4 regions of the Streptomyces sp. LaBMicrA B280 genome follow, and region 4 is predicted to be linked to each of the others. Evidence: riboswitches for the same ligand, from Rfam matches in the RefSeq annotation. Region 4 holds a riboswitch; each other region holds the start of a gene.
What was found. A riboswitch is a leader RNA that binds a small molecule or an ion and turns the genes downstream of it on or off. The one in region 4 is predicted to bind cyclic di-AMP.
Positions count from the first base shown of each region.

Region 1 (4,151 bases), on a different contig from region 4:
ATCTGGACCTTGTCGCCGAGGCGGTCGGTGAGGACCTTCCAGCCGCTCCAGTCGTCCTCGAACAGCGGGTCCTCGAGGGAGACCAGCGGGTAGGCCGCCACCAGCTCCTCGTAGTACTCCGTCATCTCGGCGGCGGAGCGCTCCTTGCCCTCGAAGAGGTACTTGCCGTCCTTGTAGAACTCGGAGGCGGCGACGTCGAGGGCGAGGGCGATCTGCTCGCCGGGCGCGTAGCCGGCTTCCTTGATGGCCTCGAGGATCAGGTCCAGGGCCTCGCGGTTGGAGCCGAGGTTCGGGGCGAAGCCGCCCTCGTCGCCGAGACCGGTGGCCAGGCCCTTGCTCTTCAGGACCTTCTTGAGGGTGTGGTAGACCTCGGCACCCCAGCGCAGCGCCTCGGAGAAGGACTCCGCGCCGATCGGGGCGATCATGAACTCCTGGATGTCCACGTTAGAGTCGGCGTGCGAGCCGCCGTTCAGGATGTTCATCATCGGCACCGGCAGCAGGTGCGCGTTGGGGCCGCCCAGGTAGCGGAAGAGCGGCAGGTCGGACGCCTCGGAGGCGGCGTGCGCGACGGCCAGGGAGACGCCGAGGATGGCGTTGGCGCCCAGCGAGCCCTTGTTGTCGGTGGCGTCCAGGTCGAACATGGCCTGGTCGATCAGGCGCTGCTCGGTGGCGTCGTAGCCGACCAGCTCCGGGCCGATCTGCTCGATGACGGCGAGGACGGCCTTCTCGACACCCTTGCCCAGGTAGCGGTTGGGGTCACCGTCGCGCAGCTCGATGGCCTCGAAGGCGCCGGTGGAGGCGCCGGACGGGACGGCGGCACGACCGGTGCTGCCGTCGTCGAGGCCGACCTCGACCTCGACCGTGGGGTTGCCTCGGGAGTCCAGGATTTCCCGGGCTACGACGACGTCGATGGACGGCACGAGCATCTCCTTCTTGGATGTGACGCTGGAAGTGCGGGGCGGCGGCCGTACGGCTGCGCCTTGCGACTAGAGCCTAACCGTCCCGGGGTCGCCGACCACCGACCGACCGTCTGGTGGGCGACGGGGACATGCAGACGGTACCCATTGTTCACCACCGGAACAAAGGGGTTCGCGGATGAGAGCTGACTGAAGTCCGGGAAAACGCAAGACCCCGCCCCGGCGCGAACGGGGGAAACGCGCCGGGGCGGGGTGCTCGGGGGGGGCGGGTGCCCGGGAGAACCGTGGGGGGAGCGGGCCCCTGGGCCGTTGGGGGTCGGTCACCGGGGGCGGGTTCTCGGGGCTTGCCGCGGGCGGGTCGGCAGGCGCCTCGAAGGGAGGTGCCTGCTCCCGTGGGGACGGGGCGAGTCCTCGGGGGTACGGCGAGGAGGGGCGCCGTACCCCTTCGGGTCGGACTACTTGAGGTGGAGCTGCTGGCCCGGGTAGATCAGGTCGGCGTTGTCGACGATGTCCTTGTTCAGGTCGAACAGCTTCTTCCAGCCGCCGGCCACGTGGTGCGCGGCGGCGATGGAGCTGAGGGTGTCGCCCTTGACCACCTTGTACTCGCCGTCACCCTTCTTGACCTTCTTGCCGGTCGGGGTGGTGACGGTCTTGCTCTTGCTCGTGGACGAGCCGGTGGAGGTGCCCGTGGACTTGGTCGGCGCCGGGGTGGTGCGCTCGGTGGAGCGCGTGGCGGCCTGCTGGTCCGTGGAGCGGGTGGCGGTGCTGTCCGACGACGAGGGGGTCGTCGAGCCGGAGCCGCTGTACGGGGTGCTGCTCAGACCCGTACCGCAGACCGGCCAGGCACCCTTGCCCTGCGCGGCGAGGACCTTCTCGGCGACGGTGATCTGCTGGGACTTGCTGGCCTGGTCGGCGGTCGACGCGTAGGCGGTGCCGCCGTACGCGGCCCAGGTCGAGGCGGAGAACTGGAGGCCGCCGTAGTAACCGTTGCCGGTGTTGATGGACCAGTTGCCGCCGGACTCGCACTGGGCGACCGCGTCCCACTGGGAGGCGGTGGCGGCGGAGGCGGTGCCGGTGGCCATCAGCGGCGCGGCCACGGCGGCACCGGTGACACCGGCGAGCGTGACGACGCGGACGGCCTTGGACGGACGACGGTGCTTGCCCTTGCCGGAAAACAGCATGGAACGATCCCCTCACCGACGCCTGCGAGGTGAGCTGTCGGGTTCGGGCCGGTTGAGTTGCCCGGCCACCCCTCCTCGTGGAGGCGTGGCTTCACCCCAAGCCGGTCCGGCATCAACTGCCGGGCCCGGCACTTACCTTGGGTCCCCCGCTCCTGCCTGCGGCGCGTGACGCGACGACTGTTCCCGGGCAGCCGCTGGCAGGATTCGGCGTTGCGGCCGCCGGGGCTCGTGGTGACGAGCGGCCTTGACCGTAGCCACGTGATCGACGGAATTTCAAAGACGATCAGGGCTTCTGAGACTCATCCCACACTTTCGCCAAATCGGACATTTAGCGATCAAGTAGGGCGTCAACTAGCCCTGGTCCGCGTCCGTTTCGTCACTGACTTTCAGGGTCTGACCGGCGGTGATGTGGTTCGGGTCGGCGCCCACGACCTTCTTGTTCGCGACGTAGAGCGCGTGCCATCCGCCGTCGACGTCGAGCGAGTCGGCGATGGCGCTCAGCGAGTCGCCCGCGCGGACGGTGTAGCTGCCCGGCTCGCGGGTGGCGTGCCGACCGGAGTTCGAGTCGTTCTGCCCGTTTGCCGTGCTTTCGTCCGCGTTGCCGCCGCGGTGGCGGCCGCCGGTGAGGGCCCCGGTGTCGACCAGGTTCCAAGAGCCGACGGTCTGCTGGGGGTTGTCCGGGGTGCCGGTGGACGGCGCGGGGGTCGCGGAGCCGTCGGCGGGCGCGGACGGCGTGGCCGGGACGGAGGGGTCCGCGGAAGACGGGTCGGACGGGTCCGGGCTGGGGGTGCCGGTCCCGGGCTTGCCGGTGTGCTTGCCCGGGTTCGGGCTCGCGTGCTTGCCGGTCTGCTTGCCGGAGCCGTGGGTCGGCGAGGAGGAGGGGTCGGTGGATCCCTTCCCGGAGCCGGTACCGGTGTCCGAACCCTTGCCGGTGCCGGTGCCGGTGCCGGTGCCGTCCTGGTCGCCGCCCTGCGTGCCCGCCGGGGCGGAGGGGTCGGGCAGTCCGGACGGGTCGGTCGTGTCGCCGCCCTGGTCGCCGCCGCCGTCGCCGACGCCCGGATCGACGCTCACCGAACCGGAGTTCGAGGTCAGTCCGGACAGCAGGGCGCAGGTGGCCCAGGGCGAGGTGCCCTTGTCCTTGAGGATCTTCTCGGCCACGGCGATCTGCTGCGAGCGGCTGGCCTGGTCGGCGGAGGAGGCGTACCGCGTGCCGCCGTACGCGACCCAGTCGTCCTGGGATATCTGGAGGCCGCCGTAGTACCCGTTGCCGGGGTCGGCGCTCCAGGCGCCGCCGCTCTCGCAGTTGGCGACCTTGTCCCAGGTGGTGCCGTCGGCCGCGTGGGCGCTCGCGGCGCCGAGCAGCGGGATGGCGATGGCGGAGCCGGTCACACCGGCCGCGACGAGGAGGGCCGGAGCCTGACGGGGGCGGCGGTGACGACCGTTCCCGGAGATCATGCGGAAGCCTTTCGTACGACGGCGGGGGCCGGCGCGGCGGGTGGTGCCGGGTCGCCGCGCTGAGGGGTGAAGGTAGCGGCACACGATCACTTGTCACAAGTTCATGCCGCGCGGATAACGCGAAGATCACAGGATTGAACGTCCGTCCCTCCGCTCCGTCACGTCCCGTTTCACCCGTCGGGCACGGCGGCGCCTCATCCTCGGGGCGCGGGGCTCCCGGAACCATGGAACCGACCTGATTCCGGGGGGCTGTTCACCCAGGAGGACACAAGATGCGGCACACCCGGTTGCACGGTGAGTCCGCGGAGTACCTCGCCGCCCGCGAGGAGCTGCGCCGCGCCGAGATCGAGCTGATGCGCGAGCGCGAACGGGTCGCGGCCCTGCGCCGGTCGCTGCCGCCGGGGGCCGAGGTCGACGACTATGTCCTCCTGGAGGGCCCCGCCGACCTGGACGCGGGCGACGCGCCGGAGCGCGAGGTTCGCCTGAGCGAACTGTTCACCGGGGGCCCGGAGCGGCCCCTGCTCGTCTACCACTTCATGTACGGCAAGCGGCAGACCGACCCCTGCCCGATGTGCACCCTGTGGATCGACGGCTTCGA
Region 1 is NZ_JBMJCT010000011.1:81,546-85,696, forward strand. It holds gene eno (phosphopyruvate hydratase) at 1-926, opposite strand, end outside; gene ACLF5H_RS10590 (transglycosylase family protein) at 1,373-2,098, opposite strand; cyclic di-AMP (ydaO/yuaA leader) riboswitch at 2,103-2,272, opposite strand; gene ACLF5H_RS10595 (transglycosylase family protein) at 2,450-3,553, opposite strand; gene ACLF5H_RS10600 (DUF899 family protein) at 3,826-4,151, shown strand, end outside.
Region 1: another riboswitch for cyclic di-AMP. It lies ahead of ACLF5H_RS10590 (transglycosylase family protein); the one in region 4 lies ahead of ACLF5H_RS13605 (transglycosylase SLT domain-containing protein).

Region 2 (4,151 bases), on a different contig from region 4:
GAGGCCGGAAACGAGAACGAGGAGACGGCCAAGTGACCGAGCAGCTCGCCACCATGGACTTCCACCCGCAGCCGCAGGCCGGCGAGGCGAAGCCGTGGGCCTTCCCGGCCCCCGAGCGCGGCGCGCTCGACAACGGTCTGACCGTGCTGCGCTGCCACCGCCCCGGTCAGCAGGTCGTCGCCGTCGAGGTGCTCCTGGACGCCCCCCTGGACGCCGAGCCGGCCGGCCTGGACGGCGTCGCCACCATCATGGCGCGCGCCTTCTCCGAGGGCACCGACAAGCACTCCGCCGAGGAGTTCGCCGCCGAGCTGGAGCGCGCGGGCGCCACCCTGGACGCCCACGCGGACCACCCCGGCGTCCGGATCAGCCTGGAGGTCCCCGCCTCGCGCCTGGCCAAGGGCCTCGGCCTGGCCGCCGACGCGCTGCGCGCCCCCGCCTTCGCCGAGAGCGAGGTGGAGCGGCTGGTCCGCAACCGCCTGGACGAGATCCCGCACGAGCTGGCCAGCCCCGCCCGGCGCGCCGCCAAGGAGCTCTCCAAGGAGCTGTTCCCGGCGACCGCGCGCATGTCCCGGCCGCGCCAGGGCACCGAGGAGACCGTCGAGAAGATCGACGCGGCCGCCGTACGCGCGTTCTACGACCGCCATGTGCGCCCCGCCACCGCCACCGCGGTCGTGGTCGGCGACCTCACCGGCATCGACCTGGACGCGCTGCTCGGCGAGACCCTGGGCGCCTGGACCGGTACCCCGGGCGAGCCCCGCCCCGTGCCCGCGGTGACGGCCGACGACACCGGGCGTGTCGTGATCGTGGACCGGCCCGGCGCCGTCCAGACGCAGCTGCTCATCGGCCGGGTCGGCTCGGACCGGCACGACCGGGTGTGGCCCGCCCAGGTGCTCGGCACCTACTGCCTCGGCGGCACCCTCACCTCCCGCCTGGACCGCGTCCTGCGCGAGGAGAAGGGCTACACCTACGGTGTGCGCGCGTTCGGGCAGGTGCTCCGCTCCGGACCCGAGGGCAACGGCGCCTCCATGCTGGCCATCAGCGGCTCCGTGGACACCCCCAACACCGGCCCCGCGCTGGACGACCTGTGGAAGGTGCTGCGCACCCTCGCCGCAGAGGGCCTGACCGACGCCGAGCGGGACGTCGCCGTGCAGAACCTGGTCGGGGTCGCGCCGCTGAAGTACGAGACCGCGGCGGCCGTCGCGGGCACGCTCGCCGACCAGGTGGAGCAGCATCTGTCCGACGACTTCCAGGCGACGCTCTACCGGCAGTTGGCCGCGACGGGCACCGTGGAGGCCACCGCGGCGGTCGTCAACGCCTTCCCGGTGGACCGTCTGGTGACGGTTCTCGTGGGTGACGCGTCGGAGATCAAGGCGCCCGTGGAGGCACTCGGCATCGGCGAGGTCACCGTGGTGGCGGCCGAGTAACCGCGCACGCGGGCGGTCCTCTTACGGGTGGGGCCCTGACGGCCTACAGGTCGTCAGGGCCCCACTTTGTTCCACTGCCTCCTCAAGATGTCCGAATTGCGGCGGAGGTTGCCCGTCTGCCCTGTGGGATGCGCTACAAAAGCCGCGTTCTGTTTGAGGATTGAGAGCCGGTCCGCTTAGCGTCGTCCGGGTTGTCCGTCGGGCAGTGCGCCGCAGCCGCGGCACCGGACAGCCATCGCCGAGTCCCCAGGCGCGAGTCAGGGGAGCCGGGGACCCACACGTCCCTGGGGTGAATCGGGCGTCCGTGCGCGAGCGCGGGGCCCGTAGGAGACCTTCCTGCTCCGAACCCGTCAGCTAACCCGGTAGGCGAGAGGGAAGGAAAGGAACAGCCACACACATGGCGTTCATATGCGCCACCGGGAAGCACCGCAAGCCCGGCCGGGTCAAGCGCACCACCGCCCAGGCGGCCGGTGTCGCGGCCCTGACGACCACCGGTGTCATCGGCACCCTCGCCGCGTCCCCGGCGCTCGCCGCCGAGCACACCGTCGAGCAGACCGGCCTCACCCCGGTGCTCACCGCCGGCGACGACCTCGCCGAGCACATCGACGCCCAGGCCGTCGCCCAGCAGCGGATCGCCGAGCACGAGGCGGCCGAGAGGGCCGCCGCGGTGCGCGCCAAGGAGGCCCGTGCGGCCAAGGCCCGCGCCGCCCGCGAGGCCGAGCGCAAGCGACTGAACGCCTTCGTCGCCCCGATCGCGCACTCCTACGTGTCCACCGGCTACAAGGCCAGCAGCTCTCTGTGGTCATCCGGCTCCCACACCGGCATCGACTTCCACGCCATGACCGGCACCTCCGTCCACGCGGTCGGCGTCGGCACCGTCGTCTCCACCGGCTGGGGCGGGGCGTACGGCAACCAGATCGTGCTCCGCATGGCCGACGGCATGTACACCCAGTACGGCCATCTGTCGTCCATCGGTGTCACGGTGGGCCAGCAGGTCACCGCGGGCCAGCAGATCGGCCTGTCCGGCGCGACCGGCAATGTCACCGGCCCGCATCTGCACTTCGAGGCGCGCACCGGCCCCGACTACGGCTCCGACGTCGACCCCCTCGCCTACCTCCGCGGCCACGGCGTGAACGTCTGACCGACCCGCACGGCGTCAAACCGACCCGCACGGCATGAAAAAGCCCCGGCCCACCCGGCCGGGGCTTTTCGCCGTTCTCCGGCGGTTCTCGGCGGGCCCTGTCCAAAAAATATCCATGGTTCGGGGCCCGCCATCGGAAATTCCGGCGCGGTGGAATAGAGTCACGGAAAACACGCGCCCGTCGTCGGTGTCGTGTCGCGGGTATTAAGGCGGAGGTCGGTCATGCGTATTCCGGCGCAATCGGTGTGCACGGCGATCCGGGACGACATCGTCGCCGGCGCCCTCGAACGCGGCGGCCGCCTCACCGAGGAGGTGCTCGCCCGCCGCTACGGCGTCTCCCGCGTCCCCGTGCGCGAGGCCCTGCGCACCCTGGAGGCGGAGGGCTTCGTGGTGACCCGCCGGCACGCGGGCGCCTGTGTGGCCGAACCGACCGAGCAGGAGGCCGCCGACCTGCTGGAGATGCGCCTGCTCCTGGAGCCGCTGGGTGCCGCGCGCGCCGCCCGGCGCCGTACCGAGGCCCATCTGAAGGTGCTGCGCGGCCTGGTCCGGCTGGGCCAGGAGCGCGCCAGGAGGGGCGGCAGCGAGGATCTCCGCGCCCTGGACGGCTGGTTCCACGAGACGCTGGCCCAGTCCTGCGGCAGCCCCTCGCTGACCTCGGCACTCGTCCAACTGCGCCACAAGATCGCCTGGATGTACACGGTGGCCACGCCGCCCGACGTGGTCGGCACCTGGGCGGAGCACGGCGCGATCGTGGACGCGGTGGCCCGCGGCGACGGCGAGCGCGCCCGCGCGGTGACCGCGCTGCACACCGAGCGGGCGACGGCGGCGCACCGGCTGCGCGTCCCCGGAGCCGCGCCGCGCACGCGGACTTCGCAACATGCCGTAAACATGTCCGGTGCGGGGAATTAACACCGGTGCCGTATACAAAGTGGGCGGGATATTCGACGGCCGTGTATTTCTGGATGCCCTGAATTCCGGTGAACGGGTCATGGTGAATGCTGGCCGCGACCAATAAGGTGGCGGCCGAAAACGCGGAAGCCGCGCCACCCACTGAGGATGGCGCGGCTTCTCGAAATCCCGCCCGGCCCGTTCCGGGTCCGCGCAGCCGGCCCCGGGTCCCGCGTAGACGGGCCCGGTCCCGCTCAGACCGTCTCGGGCAGCTCTTCCAGGCCCTCGGCGACCAGCTTGGCCAGTCGGTCCAGGGCGGCGTCCGCGCCCTCGGCGTCGGAGGCGAGCACGATCTCCTCGCCGCCCTGGGCACCCAGGCCCAGAACACCCAGCATGGACGCCGCGTTGACCGGGGTGCCGCCGGCCTTGCAGATCGTCACCGGGATGCCTGCGGCCGTGGCGGCCCGGACGAAGATGGAGGCGGGGCGGGCGTGAAGACCCTCGGCCCAGCCGACGTTGACGCGGCGCTCAGCCATGTGTTGCTGCCCTTCACTGTTCAGGGTTGTCTAGACCAGTGTTCCATATCGTGACGCGTGCCAGAAGAGGGGCTGCGCACCCCCTCCGCCGTGCTCCACAGAGTGCCCCGCGCCGTTGTCGTACGCGAGCCGTACGCTGGGCCCCATGCGAACCTCGGCGGA
Region 2 is NZ_JBMJCT010000064.1:131,618-135,768, forward strand. It holds gene ACLF5H_RS34990 (M16 family metallopeptidase) at 1-36, shown strand, start outside; gene ACLF5H_RS34995 (M16 family metallopeptidase) at 54-1,424, shown strand; cyclic di-AMP (ydaO/yuaA leader) riboswitch at 1,651-1,808, shown strand; gene ACLF5H_RS35000 (M23 family metallopeptidase) at 1,822-2,565, shown strand; gene ACLF5H_RS35005 (GntR family transcriptional regulator) at 2,788-3,474, shown strand; gene ACLF5H_RS35010 (HPr family phosphocarrier protein) at 3,708-3,989, opposite strand; gene ACLF5H_RS35015 (GNAT family N-acetyltransferase) at 4,135-4,151, shown strand, end outside.
Region 2: another riboswitch for cyclic di-AMP. It lies ahead of ACLF5H_RS35000 (M23 family metallopeptidase); the one in region 4 lies ahead of ACLF5H_RS13605 (transglycosylase SLT domain-containing protein).

Region 3 (4,151 bases), on a different contig from region 4:
CTCCCGCCCCCGTCCCGAGGGGCTGGGCACCGGCGCCGTACGGGCACGCGTATGTCCGGGGGCCGGGGCAGGGGCAGGGGTACGGCGGTCCCGGCTACGGGTATCCGCAGGGCCCCGGACACGGATACGCGCGGGGCCCGGGTCCCGGGTACGGCTACCCGGCGGCGCCGTACCCCTCGTACAACCCGTACCAGATGTGACCTACGCCGAGGCGTCCGTCAGCTTCTTCAGTTCGTCGTCCGTCAGCTTCAGGTCGCCGACGACCAGCAGCGGCGGGAGCTGCTCCAGGGTGCGGGCCGAGGCGATGGGCGCGGTGACGGTCGGCTGGGCGGCCAGCCAGGCGAGGGCGACGGTGGCGTGCGGGGCGTCGTGCGCGGCGGCGATCTCGTCGAGGGCGGCGAGCACCTTCTGGCCGCGCTCGCTCTGCGCGTAGTCGGCGACCCGGCCGGCGCGGGCGCTGTCCACCTTCGCGCCGGGCCGGTACTTGCCGGTCAGGAAGCCCGAGGCGAGCGCGAAGTACGGCACCGTGGACAGGCCCTCACGGGCGACGAGGTCCTGGAGCGGGCCCTCGTAGGTGTCCCGGGAGACCAGGTTGTAGTGCGGCTGGAGCGCCACATAGCGGGCCAGGTTCTCGCGGGTGGAGAAGTCCAGGGACTCCTTCAGCCGCTCGGCGCTGATGTTGGACGCGCCGATCTGCCGGACCTTGCCCGCCTTCACCAGCTCGTCCAGCGCGCCGATGATCTCCTCGACCGGCACCTCGGGCTGGTCGAAGTGGGTGTAGTAGAGGTCGATGTGGTCGGTGCCCAGACGGGCCAGGGAGGCGTCGGCGGCGGCCCTGATGTTGGCCGCGGACAGACCCTTGTACTGCGGGTGCTGGCTGACCTTGGTGGCGATGACGACGTCGGAGCGGTTGCCGCGGGCCTTGACCCACTTGCCGATGACGGTCTCGGACTCGCCGCCCTGGTGGCCCTCGATCCAGGCGCTGTAGGAGTCGGCGGTGTCGATGAAGTTGCCGCCCGCGGCCGTGTACGCGTCCAGGACGGCGAAGGAGGTCTGCTCGTCGGCGGTCCAGCCGAAGACATTGCCGCCCAGGCAGAGCGGGAAGACCTCGAGGTCGGAAGAGCCCAGTGTGCGCAGAGAAGTCATGCTTCACATCAACACCGGCGGCGGATGATCGCATTCCGCCGCCGGTGGGGAGATCCGCGCGGGTTCCGCGCGGGTTCCGTCAGGGGTTGAGGCCCTTGTCGCGCAGCCAGGGCGCGGGGTCGACGGCGGTGGCCTGCCCGTTCGGGTGGACCTCCAGGTGCAGATGGGGACCGGTGACATTGCCGGTGGCGCCGACGCGGCCGATGACCTCGCCGGTGCTGACCTTCTGGCCGACCGAGACATTGATCGAGGACTGGTGGCAGAACCACAGCTCGGTGCCGTCGTCCAGGGTGAGGACGGTGCGGTAGCCGTAGGCGCCGGCCCAGCCCGCCTGGGTGACGGTGCCGCCGTGGACGGCCTTGATCAGGGTGCCGGTGGGGGCGGCGAAGTCGAGGCCGGTGTGGTACCCGGAGGACCACATGGCGCCGGGCTGCCCGAAGGTGCCGGTGATCGTGTACGAGACGACGGGCAGCGTGTACTGCTTGGCCAGCTCGGCCAGCCGCTTGGCCTCGGCCGCCTTCTTGGCGTCGGCCTCCGCCTTCTCCTTGGCGGCGGCGGCCTTGTCGGCGGCCTCCTTCTCCGCCTTGGCGGCCGCGGCGTCGCTCTGCCGCTGGGCGGCGGCGACCATCGCGGCGGTGGCCTTGCTGTCGGCCTGGCCCTGCTGCTGCTCGGCCTGGGCCATGATCCGGTTGCGCAGGGCCTCGCCGGCGCCGCTGTCCTTCGCGCCCTCGGTGGTCTGCCCGAGGCCGGTGAGCGCGGTATCCGTCTTCGCCTCGGGCGCGTCGGTGGAGTCGTCGCCGAAGAAGTGCTCGACGGTGGACAGATGCGGCACCGAGACGTTCGGCATGTCCGGCATCGAGATGGAGACCGGCGGCTTGCCGGTGTTGGCGCTGGCGATGCCGCCCGCGCCGACGGCGGCGATCACACCGACGCCGAGGACGGTGGAGCTGCGGGCGAAGCCGCCGCGCTGCTTGACGACGCGGTGCCGGCCGCGGACCGGGGTGACGGTCTCCTCGGTGGGGTTCCACTCCTCCCAGGGTCCGTCGTCGTCGAGGGCGGGGCCGGGGCCGGGGCCGAACGACTCGGGTTCACGCTGGGCGGGCACGAACGGGGCTTCTGGGGCAGGCCGGTTGGACGCCACGGGGGCGTGCTCCTTTCCTTCCTCCGCCTACCGGGTTAGCTGACGGGTTCGGAGCAGGAAGGTCTCCTACGCGCGTAAACCGCTCGTGGACTCGGCCGAGTCCGCGACGGTGTCCGCGTGATTCACCCCAAGGTGGTGGTTCCCCGGTTCCCTTGCGGGATTCGGCGCGTGCGCACGGAGCCGTCGCGGGTGACGGCTGGGACGACCGCGCTGCGTTATCGAACGTTAATAGACCCGGGGGGAACTTTCCAAGCCGTTCGGCTTGATCATTAACGCTTCGAGCCATGGACGTACCCCCCAGCAGGCCGCCAAACCGGGCGAGTTGACCGACGTTCAGGAGCCATCAGGTTTTTGATGGTGACTCAGACGTTATGCGCAGGGCGGTCGAACGGTCACTACGGGTAACCCCCGTATCCGGGGTCCGGAAAACACTCAGGGCCGGAATCCATCAACTGGATTCCGGCCCTGAGATATCAGTAGCGGGGACAGGATTTGAACCTGCGACCTCTGGGTTATGAGCCCAGCGAGCTACCGAGCTGCTCCACCCCGCGGCGATGTCTCTACTGTACGCCATCACCAGGGTGGAAAGCACATCGGTCAGGACGGGGCCCCGGAGCGGCCCGGCAGATGCCGGTTCGGGGCCTTGGCCAGGTCCTCGTACTCGGGCAGTACGAGGACCTCGGCACCCGCGCCGGTCAGCACCCCCGTGCCGTCGGCCGCCACCACGAACGTGTCCGGCTCGCGCCAGGCGGTCACCACCCGGCGCACCCCCGCCCGCAGGATCAGCTCGGCGCAGGGCGCGGGGCGGGAGGCGCGGCGGGCACAGGGCTCCAGGCTGCTGTAGACGGTGGCGCCGGGCAGCCGGGGGTCGGCGGGGTCGGTCTTGGCGAGCGCCGCCTCCTCCGCGTGCGCCACCGGGTCCGTGCCCTCCCGGGAGTGGCCGCGGGCCAGCTCGGTGCCGTCGGCGGCGACCACGACCGCGCCGACGCTGAAGGCCGTCTCCGAAGGCGGGCACAGCGCGGCCAGCTCGCAGGCGGTGCGCAGCCAGTGCCGGTCGGCCGCGGTGGGCAGCGGGCCGGTGCCGGGCGCGGTGGGCTCGTAGCGCGTCAGCACGACGTCCTCGATCCGGCGGGACTCGACGAGCCGCAGCCGGCCCTCCTGGTAGCGGCCGGGGCCGAACAGCCGCGTGGCGGCCGGATCGCCCACGATCAGCGGGGCGAGCGCCAGCTGCAGCTCGTCGGCGAGGCCCTGCTGGAGGAGCTGGGTGTGCACGGCCGCGCCGCCCTCCACCATCAGCCGGCCGACCCCCCGCTCGGTGCGCAGATGGCCGAGCAGCGCCCGCCAGTCCAGCTCCGGGCCGAGCGCGACGACCTCGGCGGCGCCGCCGAGCAGCCGGGCGGCCTGCGCCGCGCCCCGGTCGGTCGTGTAGACGAGCTTGTCACCGCCGGTGTGCCAGAAGCGGGCCCCGGGGTCGAGGTCGCCGCTGCCCGTGACGGTGACCTTCAGCGGGTACTCCGGCCTGCCCCGCGCGAGCCGCGCCGCGCGCCGCTCGGCGGAGTTGACCAGCAGGCGCGGGTTGTCGGCCCGCAGGGTGCCCGCGCCGATCAGCAGGGCGTCGGCCGAGGCCCGTACCGCGTCGACCCGGTCGAAGTCGGCCGGTCCGGACAGCAGCAGCCGCTCCGGACCGGTGTCGTCCAGGCAGCCGTCGAGGGAGACGGCGGCGGACAGCAGCACGTACGGGTACGGCGCGGACTCGGGGTGGGCTCGCTCGGTGCTCATCGGCTCCAGTGTGCGGCCCCGCGTCAGCCGGTCCGCTCCCGGGGACGGCGCGCGTCGCCCGGTTCGTGCCCGGCGCAGGACAGGG
Region 3 is NZ_JBMJCT010000018.1:89,585-93,735, reverse strand. It holds partial or broken gene ACLF5H_RS17905 (PrsW family intramembrane metalloprotease) at 1-200, shown strand, start outside; gene ACLF5H_RS17900 (aldo/keto reductase) at 202-1,146, opposite strand; gene ACLF5H_RS17895 (M23 family metallopeptidase) at 1,226-2,287, opposite strand; cyclic di-AMP (ydaO/yuaA leader) riboswitch at 2,297-2,464, opposite strand; tRNA gene ACLF5H_RS17890 (tRNA-Met) at 2,765-2,838, opposite strand; gene ACLF5H_RS17885 (dihydrofolate reductase family protein) at 2,885-4,066, opposite strand; partial or broken gene ACLF5H_RS17880 (signal peptidase II) at 4,090-4,151, opposite strand, start outside.
Region 3: another riboswitch for cyclic di-AMP. It lies ahead of ACLF5H_RS17895 (M23 family metallopeptidase); the one in region 4 lies ahead of ACLF5H_RS13605 (transglycosylase SLT domain-containing protein).

Region 4 (4,151 bases):
ACGCGTCCCTCAGGGCAGGATGCGACGAGAACCCGGGGTACGGCCACCTGGTGGACGCCGAACGGGTGGTTGTCCGGGGCACGGACACGGGCGGTCACCCGGCCCGGTGCACCACCGCGTCGCACAGCCCGGTCAGCGCCACCTTGGCATCGCACTCCCGCAGCGGGGCGAGCGCGGCGCGCGCCTCCTCCGCGTACCGCACGCTGTCCCGGCGGGCCTGCTCCAGGGCCGGGTGGGCGCGCAGCGCGGCCAGTGCCTCGGCGAGCCGGGCGTCGTCGCCGAGGTCGGAGTCCAGCAGCTCGCACAGGGCGAGGTCCTCGGGCAGACCGAGCCGGGCGGCCCGCTCGCGCAGCCGCAGCACGGGCAGGGTCGGGACGCCCTCGCGCAGATCGGTGCCGGGGGTCTTGCCGGACTCCTGGGAGTCGGAGGCGATGTCCAGGTAGTCGTCGGCGAGCTGGAAAGCCACGCCGAGCCGCTCGCCGTACTGGGTGAGCACGTCCACGACCGTCTCGTCGGCGCCGGACATCATCGCGCCGAACCGGCAGGACACCGCGACCAGCGAGCCGGTCTTGCCGCTGAGGACGTCGAGGTAGTGCTCGACCGGGTCGCGGCCGTCGGTGGGTCCCGCGGTCTCCAGGATCTGGCCGGTGACCAGGCGTTCGAACGCGAGGGCCTGGACCCGGACCGCCTCGGGGCCGAGATCGGCGAGGATCTGGGAGGCGCGGGCGAAGAGGAAGTCGCCGGTGAGGACCGCGACGGAGTTGCCCCAGCGGGTGTTGGCGCTGTCCACGCCCCGGCGTACGGCGGCCTCGTCCATGACGTCGTCGTGGTAGAGCGTGGCCAGATGGGTCAGCTCCACGACCACGGCGGACGGCACCACTCCGGGCGCGTAGGGGTCGCCGAACTGCGCCGCGAGCATCACGAGCAGCGGCCTGAAGCGCTTCCCGCCGGCCCGCAGGAGGTGCTGCGCGGCCCCCGTGATGAACGGGACCTCGCTCTTCGTGGCCTCTAGCAGGCCCTCCTCGACAGCCGCCAATCCGGCCTGGACATCGGCTTCGAGAGCCTGGTCCCGCACGCTCAGCTCGAACGGCCCGACGACGGTCACGAGGGGTCTCCTGTCTGCTGGTGTCTGCTGGCGATTACGCGGTTTGTCGATAGGTCGCTGCCCTCACTCAAGTCAGCGTATCCGGTCCGGTTTCGATCACCGATAGCGCCCACCCTGCGCCCACCCGTCCAGCTCGGGCGGTATCGGGTCATGAACGGCATACCCCTGCTCAGATGATGACAACGGACAATTATTGCCTTAACCGGTAATCGGGAACTTCGGCGCGACCCCGGGACGGGCGGAGTATCGACCCCGCCCCACCGAGGGACGAATCCCCCATGCCCGATTTTCCATAGTTTGCCATTTCGTGAATTGGGTCACCCGGCCGCCTTCCCGCCGGTGACCCGCCGACACCTCTTCCCGCCGCACCCCGTAAGCGAGTTGAGTGTTGGCATTCGCAAAGGATCAAGTACCCCATAGGCTGATGATCAAGGCCAAATGCCTCGATATAACAATTCAGCGCTTGTTCCCGGCATGTGCTCTCGCATACGTTCCCGAGCCATCGGGCGGACGCCTAATCCTGCCGCCGCCCGTACACCCATCGACGAACTCATTCGTACGGCAGGAGCGGGGGACCCAGGTAAGTCGCCGAACCGGACGACTCACATGGCGCAGCGCGTGACACAGCGCGCCGCACCGCGTGTTCGCACCGGACGGCTTGGGGTAAAGCCACGCCTCTCACGGGGCGCGACCGGGCACCTCCCCGCCCGAACCCGACAGCTCACCTCGCAGGCGTAGGAGAGGAACGTCCCCATGTCTGCTGCCGTTCAGCCGCGCCGCACCCGCGCCAACCGTCTCGTCCGCCTGATCGCCGTCGCCGGCACCGGCGCGGCCGTGCTCGCCATGCCGCTCGTGGGCGCGGCGACCGCGTCCGCCACCACCGGTACGACCTCGGCCGCCACCACGCCCGCCGGGTACCCGAACAACCTCGACGGCTGGATCCGCGAGTCCCTCGCGATCATGGCCCAGAAGAACATCCCGGGCTCCTACAACGGCATCCACCGCAACATCATCCGCGAGTCCTCGGGCAACCCGAACGCCATCAACCTGTGGGACTCCAACGCGGCCAAGGGCATACCGTCCAAGGGTCTGCTCCAGGTGATCGACCCGACCTTCAACGCGTACCACGTGGCCGGAACGTCGTTCAACATCTACGACCCGGTCGCGAACATCACCGCCGCCTGCAACTACGCGGCGGCGCGGTACGGCTCGATCGACAACGTCAACGGCGCCTACTGATCGACGCCGGGCCGTAGCGGCCCCCGGCACCACCGCTGTTCCCGGTCATCCGGCCGGGAACAGCCTTTCGAGGACGACGGCGATGCCGTCGTCCTCGTTCGACGTCGTGACCTCGTCGGCGACCGCCTTCAGCTCGGGGTGGGCGTTCGCCATCGCGACGCCGTGCGCCGCCCAGCGGAACATCGGGATGTCGTTGGGCATGTCGCCGAAGGCGAGGGCGTCCTTCGCGGGGACCCCGAGCCGTTCGGCGGCCAGCGCGAGCCCGGTCGCCTTGGTCACCCCGCACGGCTGGAGCTCCACGGTCCCGGGCCCCGACATGGTGACCGTGGCCAGCGAGCCCACCACCGAGCGGGCCACCGCCGCCAACTCGTCGTCGGACAGGGTGGCGTGGCGCAGCAGCACCTTGCTGATCGGCGCGCCCCACAGATCGTCGCGCCGGGCCACCTTGACCGCGGGCAGCGTCGGGTGGGGCATCCGGTATCCGGGTTCGATCAGGGTGAGCCCGTCCGTGCCGTCCTGGTCGACGGCCGCGAACACCGGGCCCACCTCGGCCTCGATCTTGCCGAGCGCGGTCTCGGCCAGCTCCCGGTCCAGCCGGACCGACCACAGCATGCGGCCGGACCCGGCGTCGTAGACCTGCGCCCCCTGCCCGCACACCGCGAGGCCCGTGCTGCCGAGGGCGGTCAGCAGGGGGCGGACTCTGGGGGCCGGGCGGCCGGTGACCACCAGATGCCGGGCCCCCGCCCGCCCCGCCCGCGCGAGCGCGGCCAGCGAGCGCTCGGAGACGGTGTCGTCGCCGCGCAGCAGCGTCCCGTCCAGGTCGGTGGCGATCAGTGCGTACGCGGGGGAGGCAACCATGATCCGAGAATACGGACCCGCCCCCTCCACCAGCCGCCGCGTGCCGCCCCGACTCCCGTGTCCTTCCTCGGACTTGTGCGGAACGTGCCGCCAAGTGGGCTTGGGGCAAGCGGTGATGGGGCGGCAAAGGCCGCTGCCGGACCCGCGGGCGCGGTGTTCAGCCGTGCGCCGCCGCCAGATGTCCCGCCAGTCTCGGGGAGGCGAATTCCGTGCCGCACACGAAGCGCATCACCGGGCCGTAGGAGGAGGCGGCCGGCAGGCCGGTGAAGTAGAGGCCGGGGACGGAGGAGACGTAGCCGGCGCCGAGGCGCGGGGTGCCGCGGCTGGTGGCGAGGTGGGTGCGCAGGGTGGGCCCGAGGAAGTCCATCGCGGCGATGTCCACGCGGTAGCCGGTCGCGGCGACGACATGGTCGGCGGTGAGCCGCTCGACGCGGCCGCCGTGCGTGCGCACGGTCAGCTCCGGGCCGCCGTCCGCCGCCGCCGCGCCCAGCACCCGCTCGACCTCCGTCACCTGTACGGCGCCCTCGAACCGCTCCCGCAGCCACCAGGCGCCGAGCGGGCCGAGCACCCGGCGCACCAGGAAGTGCCGGGCGGGCTCGGGCAGGAAGCGGTAGGGGTGCGGGCAGTAGCTGAACGCCCACAGCGACCAGGCCCGCCCGAACGGCGACTCGGGACGCAGCCTCGGCTGCTCCCAGGGCGGCGCCCCGAACGCGACCCGGCCGCGCCCCCGCGCCACCACCCGCACCCGGGCCCCCGCCTCCGCCGCGAGCACGGCCGTCTCCAGCGCGGACTGCCCGGCGCCGACCACGATCAGCTCCTTGCCGGCGAACCGCGCGAGGTCGTGGTGCTGGGAGCTGTGCGAGACGGGACCCCCGGGAGCGGGCTCGCCGCCCGCCGCCCGCCGCAGCTCGGCCGGGAGATGGGCGAGACCGGACAGCCCGGTGGCCAC
Region 4 is NZ_JBMJCT010000012.1:161,261-165,411, reverse strand. It holds gene ACLF5H_RS13610 (polyprenyl synthetase family protein) at 95-1,105, opposite strand; cyclic di-AMP (ydaO/yuaA leader) riboswitch at 1,638-1,855, shown strand; gene ACLF5H_RS13605 (transglycosylase SLT domain-containing protein) at 1,859-2,344, shown strand; gene ACLF5H_RS13600 (HAD family hydrolase) at 2,390-3,202, opposite strand; gene ACLF5H_RS13595 (NAD(P)-binding domain-containing protein) at 3,360-4,151, opposite strand, start outside.